Regions from separate parts of the Shewanella sp. Actino-trap-3 genome, predicted to be linked through region 1. Evidence: predicted binding sites of a transcription regulator. Region 1 holds the regulator's gene; the other holds the start of a gene.
The links. Region 1 encodes LexA, which represses DNA repair genes until DNA is damaged. Its sites were predicted from a motif close to TACTGTATNNNNATACAGTA; they were not measured.

Region 1 (5,501 bases):
GTGATATGGCGCTGGACTGGCAATCGACCATTCTAAGCCTTCTGCTGCTTGCCAAGGATTATCTCCAGCGGGTTTGCCACCCTTAATGCATTTGAGTACCACAGCGAGGAAAATAAACTGAGATAAACCAAATGCGAACCCACCAATTGATACAATTTGATTTACATCGGCAAACTGTACTGCGTAATCAGGGATCCTTCTCGGCATGCCTGCTAAGCCTAAGAAATGCATCGGGAAAAATAGTACATTGACGGAGATAACCGAACACCAAAAATGCCATTTCCCTAAGGTTTCGTTGTACATATGACCGGTCCATTTGGGCAGCCAATAATATGCCGCTGCCATAATGGAAAATATCGCCCCTGTGACCAACACATAATGAAAATGAGCCACCACAAAGTAAGTGTCGTGATATTGGAAATCGGCAGGGGTAATTGCCAGCATCAGACCCGAAAACCCGCCAATGGTGAACAGGATGATAAACGCGACCGCAAAGAGCATCGGTGTTTCAAATGTCATCGATCCGCGCCACATGGTTGCCACCCAATTAAACACTTTCACCCCAGTAGGGACAGCAATTAACATGGTGCAATACATGAAAAATAGCTCTGCAAACACAGGCATACCAGTGGTAAACATATGATGTGCCCACACCAAGAATGACAGCACGGCAATGCTGGCAGTGGCATAAACCATAGAGGAATAACCAAACAATTTTTTACGACTAAAGGTCGGAACAATCGCTGAGATAATGCCGAATGACGGTAAAATCATGATGTAAACTTCAGGATGACCGAAGAACCAGAAAATATGCTGGAACATCACCGGATCGCCGCCACCTGCGGCATCAAAAAAGCTAGTACCGAAAAACTTATCGGTTAACACCATGGTGACCGCACCCGCAAGCACTGGCATCACCGCAATCAGTAAAAATGCGGTAATAAGCCAAGTCCACACAAACAGCGGTAATTTCATCCATGTCATACCAGGGGCGCGCATATTGACTATGGTCACGATAACGTTAATGGCGCCCATTATCGAACTGATCCCCATCATATGAATGGCAAATACAAACAAAGCGGTGCTGTCAGGACTATAAGTGGTTGAGAGTGGGGCGTAGAATGTCCAACCAAAATTAGGACCACCACCTTCCATGAATAGCGAACCTAGTAACATGGAAAAGGCGAACGGTAAAATCCAAAAACTCCAGTTGTTCATCCGCGGTAGTGCCATGTCTGGCGCACCGATCATCATTGGAATTAACCAGTTAGCTAATCCAGTAAAAGCTGGCATTACCGCGCCAAAGACCATAATAAGACCATGAACTGTGGTCATCTGATTAAAAAAGTTAGGTTCGACTAGCTGTAATCCCGGCTGAAATAACTCAGCTCGAATGACCATAGCCATCGCACCGCCAGTTAGAAACATAATGAAACTAAACCATAAATACAGCGAGCCGATATCTTTATGGTTAGTGGTGAGTAGCCAGCGCATTAGCCCTTTCGGCGCTCCGTGATGATGATCATCATGAGCGGTAGCAATTGTATCGTGCGTTGTTGTGCTCATTGTTTTCCCCTACTGTCCATGGCTAGCGACATCGGCAGCTTGCACCGCCTCGCCAGAATTATTGCCCCACGCATTGCGCTCATAAGTAATCACTGCCGCCATTTTTTGAGGGCTGAGTTGACTACTAAATGCTTGCATTGCGGTGCCTGGTTTGCCGTTCATAACGATATCGATATGTCCGCTAACCGGTCCGCTAACGACAGGGCTGCCAATAAGTGAAGGGAAAGCGCCGGGTAAACCAGCGCCAGTGGCTTGGTGACATGCAGCACAAACAGTGGCATAAACCTGCTCACCTTCAGCGATTAATTGCTCCAAGGTTAAGGTGGGCAGATCTGCCGCTGCAACAACTTCAGGTGTCACAACCTTGGCAACGGCTTCTATAGCTTGAATGGTTTTTTCTGTGGCCGCATCGGTAACGTCTGTCGTTGTTGCAGCAATGGTACTTGCTGCATCGGCTACGGCATCGATTGGCTCAGTGCTTGACGCGTTACTACTTGAGAAGTTACCCACATCAGCTGCTTGAACAACATCGCCACTATTGTTGCCCCAAGCATTTCGCTCAAAGGTAATCACTGCGGCAATTTCTATGGCGCTAAGTTGCTTGGCAAAGGCTTGCATTGCGGTGCCTGGTTTACCGTTTAAGACAATATTGAGGTGATCGTCAACAGGGCCTTTTATGATAGGACTGCCAATCAATGATGGGAATACACCGGGAAGACCCGCCCCATTAGGTTGGTGACAAGCGGCGCACCGCGCTATGTACACTTGCTCGCCCTGCGCGTTTAGCTCTTCAAGGGACAAGGTTTGTGACATTGATGCGGCTGCAGCGACTGCAGCATTATTGGCCAGTTGTTTTTGTTCAACTAACCAATTATCAAAATCAGTCTCTGATAAGGCTTGTACCACAATAGGCATAAATCCATGGTCTTTACCGCATAACTCAGCACATTGACCGCGATAAGTTCCAGGCTTATCAATACGAGTCCAGGCTTCGTTGATAAAGCCTGGGTTGGCATCTTTTTTAACCGCGAAAGCGGGTACCCACCATGAGTGGATAACATCATCAGATGTCATCAAGAAACGCACCTTTTGGTTTATGGGCAGTACTAGCGGCTTATCGACTTCAAGGAGGTAATTTTCGCCTTTGGCCTCACGGCCATCAATTTGCTCTCTGGGGGTGGATAATGAGCTGTAAAATTCGATGTCTTTATCAAAATAGCTGTAGTGCCATTTCCACTGTGACCCAGTAATTTTGATGGTCAGATCGGCATCGCTGGGATCTTCCATGGCAATTAAGGTTTTAGTGGCTGGAATAGCCATTCCGATTAAGATAATGAAAGGGATGACGGTCCAAGCAATTTCCACTTTGGTACTTTCGTGAAAATTGGCCGCAACGGCACCTTTTGACTTGCGGTGATAAATCATCGAATAAATCATGATCCCAAACACCACTAACCCAATAGCACAACAGATGTAAAGAATCGTCATATGGAGGTCATAAACCTTACCACTGATATCTGTCACGCCTTGAGTCATGTTGAGGGGCATTTCTGTTGCCCCAAGCGGAAGTGCTACCCACACAACCAATAAAAAATACAACCATTGCTTCACAAGACTACTCCCCTGCTAATTGCAAAATAGCAACTACAAAGAAAAGTCACACAGTAAATCTCAGCTCTATGCAAACTCTTCGGTTCCCGAAAAAAGCTTGATGAACTCAAAGTACTTTGGTGGTTGTATACAGACTGTCTACGCTTTTATTGTTAGCTGTGCACCACACTTGTACCTACGACTGAACTTATCAATTTCTATTTGGATTATTTGTCTGGCAGTAATCTTGATTACTGTCATTTTATCCAATTAAGGATGAAAAATGTTTCATCCTTGTTAACCACATTACTTGTAGATTAAACATTGATCAAGATCACTTTGTTGGTAAATAGGCTAATAAAAGATGAAAAAAAGCCCTGAATTCAATGCAGGGCTTGGTAATTAAGGATTTATGCTTAGTGAAATGAGCAAAAATTACCTGCTTCATTTGTTAATGTAGAGTTAACAAATTGATGTTTGTGAGGTAAGTGAGCATTCACATCTTCAATTACCACGCCTAATGCTCGCGCGCTCTTAGCGACAATTTCCAATCGACGACTATCGCGAGCATCGAGTGAACTTGTCCAAGTAACCACTGCACTAGAAGTTCCGCTCGTGAGTGCTTTTTCCATGGCCCATAATGTTTCGACTTCATCTTTGGTGTGCACCAGTAAAATACGATCCATTCTCACTCCAGCACTGGCCAGCATATGCTTATAGCCTATGTGAGGTGGACTAATTAATACAACCCATCTGCCTTGCTGGCTCAACGTTGCCAGTTGGCTACACAATTGACTCAGTTCTGCTTCACCTTGGGTGACAGTTTGTAATGTTTGAATGGTTTGGTTGCCATGCAGATCTGTTTCAGTTAAATCTACCCATAAGCCTGGGTGACGTGGCGCTACGCCCATTAGTTTGTTCATGACCAATCTCCATTACGGATAACGCCAACTGCAAGCCCTTCGATGGTTAGGCTTTGGCAACTTAAATCTACTTTTATCGGGTTATAATCTTCATTTTCTGCATGCAGATAAATCATATTACCTTTTTGTTCAAATCGTTTTACGGTGACGTCATCATCAACACGCGCCACCACAACCTGACCATTACGCGCTTGTTGCATTTTATGTACAGCGAGCAAGTCGCCTTCTAAAATACCAATATTTTTCATGCTATCACCACGAACCCGTAATAAAAAATCTGCGGCGGGTTTAAACATATTTGGGTCAACTTGATAATATTGTTCTACATGCTCTTGCGCCAAAATAGGCTCTCCAGCAGCAACTTGTCCAATGAGTGGCAGACCGATTTCAAGCTGTTCTTCATGAGGTAAACGAATACCTCTCGAGGTACCAGGTATGATCTCGATAAAACCTTTTTTGGCTAATGCTTTTAAATGCTCTTCGGCGGCATTAGCACTTTTAAAGCCAAGACGACTCGCAATTTCAGCACGAGTGGGTGGCATACCTGTTTCGGTGATATTGTTTTTAATTAAGTCTAAAATTTCTGCTTGGCGCGGCGTTAACGGTCTCATGATGGTTCCTGTCTTTTTATACAGTGACTGTCATTATATACAGTGTTTTTGTTCGTGCAAGTATTAACCAACTCTTTTTTGTATATTGTTGGTCAAGTATCATTCAACAACCTGTTTCTATTAGTTATTGTGTATTGATTGTCTGATGTTATTTCCGATAGTGAGAACTCAAGCGTAAAGATAAATCGGTCTGATAGTGTAAGCAGGCTGGTTTCTGGTATCCTATACGACAATATTACAGTGGCTTATGTTGCGAAAATAACCATGTCAAAACCAGATTCAATATTTTTACGAGCGTTAAAATGGATTCAAAAATCGATGGTACTCACGGTTGTTGTGCCACATGATCCTTTTGACGATCTTAATTTAGATCCATCTAAACCTCTGATTTATGTTATGAAAACAGAATCAATCAGTGATGCCGCTGCATTAAGCGAAATCACTGAGAGCTTTGGTATGCCCAGTCCATATGAGCCACTGCAATTGGATGGCCTCAAAGTATCACGCATCGTTTGTCTTGAAGGCCGCAAACCGCTTTTTGGTAAACGCGAAAGCGGTGAAAAATTTATTAATAGTTTTACCAGTCTGTTAGCGCTTCATCGTCAATGTCCTGAGTTAGATATTCAGTTGGTGCCTGTGAGCCTTTATTGGGGCCGTACACCGGGTAAAGAAGATGACAGCATGAAAGCGGCTTTTTTTGAAAGGGAAAACCCGACCTGGCTGCGAAAATGGCTAATGATTTTGTTTCTAGGTCGCCACAATTTTGTTCAGTTTTCTAATGCATTATCGCTTCGTCTTATGGCTGATGAAC
Region 2 (5,501 bases), 800 kb from region 1:
CGACCGCCAGCTAAGCCAGGTGCAAATAATAGTGTTGCACTTTTACCGACACGCATATCGATTTGACTGGCGTGCGCCGCCAGTAAACTGATTTCATCTTGCTTAATCTCAGCCAAACTTGTCGCGACGACGACTACCGCATCCCAACCTTCACCTTCAAAAATGGCTTCATCACTGGCGACATCAATAATGGGGACTTGAAATGCAGTAACAGCTTTGTTTGCTTGGTTCATAAAAAATCCTTAATCAATTGGTATACCGGTAGATTGATGGGTTCATAATTATTTACAGGTTTTGTGGACTAAACCTTGGCAAATTGATGTCGCAATATCAAGTAACCGCGCAGAATATGTTAAAATAAATCACATTATATTTTGTGTCGTATATCGACTAAATTCATCTTAGAGGGCGTTTCGTGACTGCATTAACTCAATTATATCCTCAGCCTCTTTGGCAATGGTTCGAACAAATTTGCGCTATTCCACATCCATCAAAACATGAACATGCGTTGTCGCAACACATTCAACAGTGGGCAAAAGCCCAAGGCCTTGGGGTTGTTGAAGACAAAGTAGGTAATTTAATCATCCGTAAGCCTGCCACTGCTGGAATGGAAAACTGTAAAATAGTGGTATTGCAAGCACACATTGATATGGTGCCACAAAAAAATGCTGACAAAGTACATAACTTTGAAACGGACCCAATTGAAGCCTATGTTGATGGTGATTGGGTTAAAGCCAGAGGGACAACGTTAGGATCAGATAACGGCATTGGTATGTCTTCAGCGCTTGCGGTATTAGGCAGTAAAGACATCAAGCATGGGCCACTGGAAGTCCTGCTCACCATTGATGAAGAAGCCGGTATGACAGGTGCTTTTGGTTTAGAAGCGGGTTACCTTGATGCAGACATCTTGATCAACACCGATTCTGAACAAGAAGGTGAAATTTACATGGGTTGTGCAGGCGGAGTTGATGCACATATCAGCGTACCTATGTCATGGCAAGCTCCTGAACACACAAATACCAGTTTTCAGCTGACATTAGCTGGACTTAAAGGCGGTCATTCAGGGGTGAACATTCACCTTGGTCGCGCCAATGCAAACAAACTACTTGCCCGCTTTTTGTTTAAACACAGTGATGAACTGGCATTAGAACTTGTCAGCTTTAGCGGTGGCTCATTACGTAATGCCATTCCGCGTGAAGCCCATATCAGCTTTATGCTTCCTGCTGAAAATGTTGATAAATTACATCAAGCGATGGAGGCTTTCCAAGCATTAGTAAGACAAGAGCTCGCGCTCGTCGATCCAGCAATGGTGCTAAGCCTAGAGTCCATTGACGCCCCCACCAAAGTGATGGATGAAGAGGCACAAAATACCTTAATCGACTTATTGCATGCTAGCCCTAACGGCGTGATCCGCATGAGTGATGAAGTTCAAGGTGTGACTGAAACCTCGCTTAATATCGGCGTGATCAGTACCGAAGATGAAAGCGTTGAAATCTTGTGTCTTATTCGCTCGCTAATCGATTCTGGTCGTGAAGAAGTCACAGGAATGCTCACCGCTCTGACTAATTTGTCGGGTGCAAGCATTGACCTAAGTGGTGCTTATCCCGGTTGGAAGCCAGACACAAGCTCACCCATTATGGCGATTGTGCGTGAAACTTATAACGACATTTATAAAAAAGACCCAACCATCATGGTGATCCATGCTGGTCTTGAATGTGGCTTATTTAAACAACCTTATCCACTTATGGACATGGTCTCAATTGGGCCAACCATTCGCTATCCACACAGCCCAGATGAAATGGTCAACATCACCACCGTTGGTCAGTACTGGCAATTGCTACTTGCGGTACTAGAGCGTATTCCAGCTAAAAATGCTTAATCCGTTTTAGTGATGACGTTATCAACACAATAAACAAACTAAAAGGCGACAATAATGTCGCCTTTTAATTTTTGTATTGTTCCAGTGTTAAAACTGTAAATCGAGCTGGGTGATTTTATCCGCACTATTATCTGTCGCTGCCAACGTCACGTCGGCTAAACCAACACTCACGCCAATCAAACGAATACCCCGCCCTTGGCTACGCTGCAAAGCTTGTTGCAGCAAGTCATGAAACAAGTTAATCGAAATCTCATCACTGCGATGCTCGATTGTGGTTTGTTTAAAATCATTAAATTTAAGCTTAACAACTTGTTTGTGGATCTGCCGGTCATTAGCACTGCGATGTACCCGAGCACTGAGTTCTTGAATAAGCTGTGGTAACACTTGATGACATTGTTCTAAGGTAAAAATATCCTTGGCTAAGGTGGTTTCAACCCCAACAGACTTACGCACTCGGTGTGGACTAATTTGCCTTGAGTCGATCCCTTGTGCACGCTCAGCCAACACATGGCCAAATTTACCGAAAGCCTTAATTAATTGAGCCTTAGGATATTGTTGCACGTCATAACAAGTGGTTAAGCCAATATCGGCTAACTTTTTTGAAGTAACCTTGCCAACACCGGGAATTTTACTCAGTGGCAAGTCTTTTACAAAATCACTAATTTGATTGGGGGTGATCACATATTGACCATTGGGCTTATTTAAATCGGAAGCGATTTTGGCTAAAAACTTAATCGGTGCAATACCCGCTGAAGCCGTTAATCCTGTGGCCTCAAAAATATCGTTGCGAATGGCTTTAGCAATTAATGTGGCACTGCCTTGCTGAACGTTGCAATCGCTGACATCAAGGTAAGCCTCATCTAAAGATAATGGCTCAACGAGATCTGTGTATCGATGAAAAATCTCACGAATTTGCAATGAAACCGATTTATACACTTCCATGCGTCCAGGCACTAAAATTAACTGCGGACACAACTGCAGTGCATGATAACTGGACATCGCGCTACGCACCCCAAATTGACGGGCCTCATAACTGCATGTGCTTATTACACCTCGGCGATCACTTCTGCCACCGACAGCAATGGCTTTCCCTCGTAGTTCAGGAAAATCTCGCATTTCAACGGCAGCGAAATAGCAATCCATATCGATGTGAATGATTTTACGCATTCTATGACCATCATCATTAACTCAATTACCATGATGATACTGTATATATAAACAGTATTCAATCATTGTCTCACTGACACAAAAAAGCCCAATCTCAGTTGGGCTTTAGTAAATGGTAACCAGTATCAATAGATATGTTACATTTTGGTCTGTAAATAATTCTGTAAACCAACCAGCTCAATCAGACCTAATTGCTTTTCTAACCAGTACATGTGATCAGACTCAGTGTCATCCAACAACACCTCTAAAATTTCGCGAGTTTGATAATCACTTTTGTCTTCGCATAGCGCGATCACTTTACGTAAATGATCAGCAACATGATATTCATAGGCTAAATCACTTTTAAACATTTCTTGCACATCTTTACCAATGTTCAACGCTTCACGACTGGCAACATCGGGAGTGCCTTCAAGAAACAAAATCCGTTGGACTAATTTAGCAGCATGCAACTTTTCGTCGTCTGACTCGTGCAAAATACGGGTATACAGTTCGTTGAATCCCCAGTCTTCGTACATATGAGCATGGACGAAATATTGATCCATGGCAGACAACTCGCCGGTTAATAAACTATTTAGTGCATCGATGACTTCTGGATGGCCTTTCATGATAATTTCCTATTAGTCGTTAATTTGTGATTGAAGATAATTTTGAATACCCGTTTGATTGATAAGCTCTTGTTGCGACTCAATCCAATCTAAATGTTCTTCTTCATCTTCGAGTAAATCTTCGAATAAATCGCGGCTAACATAATCTTGCTGAGTTTCGCATACCTTAATGGCTTCACGCAAAAGCGCAATTTGTGCTGTTATAGCCGCCAGATCGCAGTTGAGCATTTCTTCAGCATGCTCACCGATACGCAATTTATCTAATTGTTGCAGATTAGGTAAACCTTCAAGAAACAATACACGTTCAATCAGCTTATCAGCATGCTTCATGTCTTCAATCGATTTTTTATATTCTTTCTCATTAAGCTTTTCCAATCCCCAATGTTTAAACATGCGTGCATGTAAAAAGTATTGGTTAATGGCAGTCAGCTCACAGGTAAGTACTCGATTGAGTTGGCTAATGACTTTAGGATGACCTTTCATAGTAATGCCCTCGATAAATAACGTGATCTAGATCAATTACAAATAGAATAAAACACTATAGGGGAAAAGGCAAATTTTCCTTTCTTTTCACACACTTACTATTGATAACCATTATCATTATAACTAAGATTTGTAACTCACTAGTAATACACAAACATAAAAAAAGCCTTCAAAATGAAGGCTCTTTACAAAGCATTAGTTTGGTAACCTAGGCTTTAAATGACAAACGTCGTTAAATAATTCGATTTTGATTAAGCAACTCATTTCGAGCTTGCTCTTTTTCCATACGGCGTTTGCGGCTATCACATGGGTCGTCGCAGTCACACGCCTTCTCAATACCTAAAACGCCTAAGCCACCACAACTGCCTGCTACGGCTTTCTTCTTTACAATATAACCCACAGACATAAATAAAAAGAACAATAATAATACTACAAACGCTGCAATAAATGTGCTCATCACAAACTCCAATTAACTCATTTAGATTAGGGTACTACTAGTTGAATCAATCAGTCGTTTAATCAACTAGTTTAAAAATAAGGAACCTACTCAAGATACGATTTAAACGCATCGCTGTAATAGACCTGATATCCCTGCTCTTGCTTCTCAATTAACATTACTGCTAAATTTTTCTCTCTAGCAAGTGTCAATGAAGCTTGTGTACCTAACACCATCATGGCCGTTGCATATCCATCCGCTGTCATACAACTAGAGTGTAACACGGTTGCAGAAGCAAGTTGATGCTTTATCGGGTAACCGTTACGAGGATCAATTAGATGTGAAAAGCGTTCGCCATTCTCTTGATAAAAGTTACGATAATCACCCGATGTTGCTAATGACATAGTCCCGGGCTCAATCACTTGCTGCACCGTTTGTCCTTCGCTTGTTGGCTGTTCTACTGCAACTCGCCACGCGACATTATTGGCTTTAGTGCCTTTAACATTCAGTTCACCACCAATTTCGACTAAATAACCAGACACGTGATATTTGTCTAATATAGATGCAATTTTATCGACACCAAACCCTTTTGCTATTGAGGATAAATCAACATACAAGTCTGCATTGTGCTTAATTAATGTTAAGCCTTTTATCGACAGTTCCTTGATCCCCATCTTAGCTTTAGCCGCGTCAATTTGAGCTTGAGTCGGGATCGTTGTAGGCCGCTTATCGGGGCCAAACCCCCACAGGTTAATCACTGGCCCTAAGGTGATATCTAACGCACCATCGGTCTCTTGATAAAGACGCATGCCCTCTTTTATGACTTTAATAGTATCGGCCGATACTTTAACGCTTTGCTGTACTTGTAATTGATTAAACTTAGACAGTTCTGAGTCATGTCGGTAAGTCGACATTTGATTGTTAACCACGT

Region 2: the regulator LexA is predicted to act here: its motif matches at 3,084-3,103, upstream of dinB (DNA polymerase IV).

Annotation. Positions count from the first base shown of each region.
Region 1 covers NZ_PJCE01000001.1:2,902,467-2,907,967, reverse strand. Annotated here, with positions in the region: gene ctaD (cytochrome c oxidase subunit I) at 1-1,566, opposite strand, end outside; gene coxB (cytochrome c oxidase subunit II) at 1,576-3,177, opposite strand; gene CXF80_RS12415 (cell division inhibitor SulA) at 3,573-4,079, opposite strand; gene lexA (transcriptional repressor LexA) at 4,076-4,690, opposite strand; gene plsB (glycerol-3-phosphate 1-O-acyltransferase PlsB) at 4,955-5,501, shown strand, end outside.
Region 2 covers NZ_PJCE01000001.1:2,099,825-2,105,325, forward strand. Annotated here, with positions in the region: gene CXF80_RS08915 (M17 family metallopeptidase) at 1-233, opposite strand, end outside; gene CXF80_RS08920 (aminoacyl-histidine dipeptidase) at 416-1,879, shown strand; gene dinB (DNA polymerase IV) at 1,967-3,046, opposite strand; gene bfr (bacterioferritin) at 3,184-3,651, opposite strand; gene bfr (bacterioferritin) at 3,664-4,134, opposite strand; gene nqrM ((Na+)-NQR maturation NqrM) at 4,367-4,591, opposite strand; gene CXF80_RS08945 (FAD:protein FMN transferase) at 4,678-5,501, opposite strand, start outside.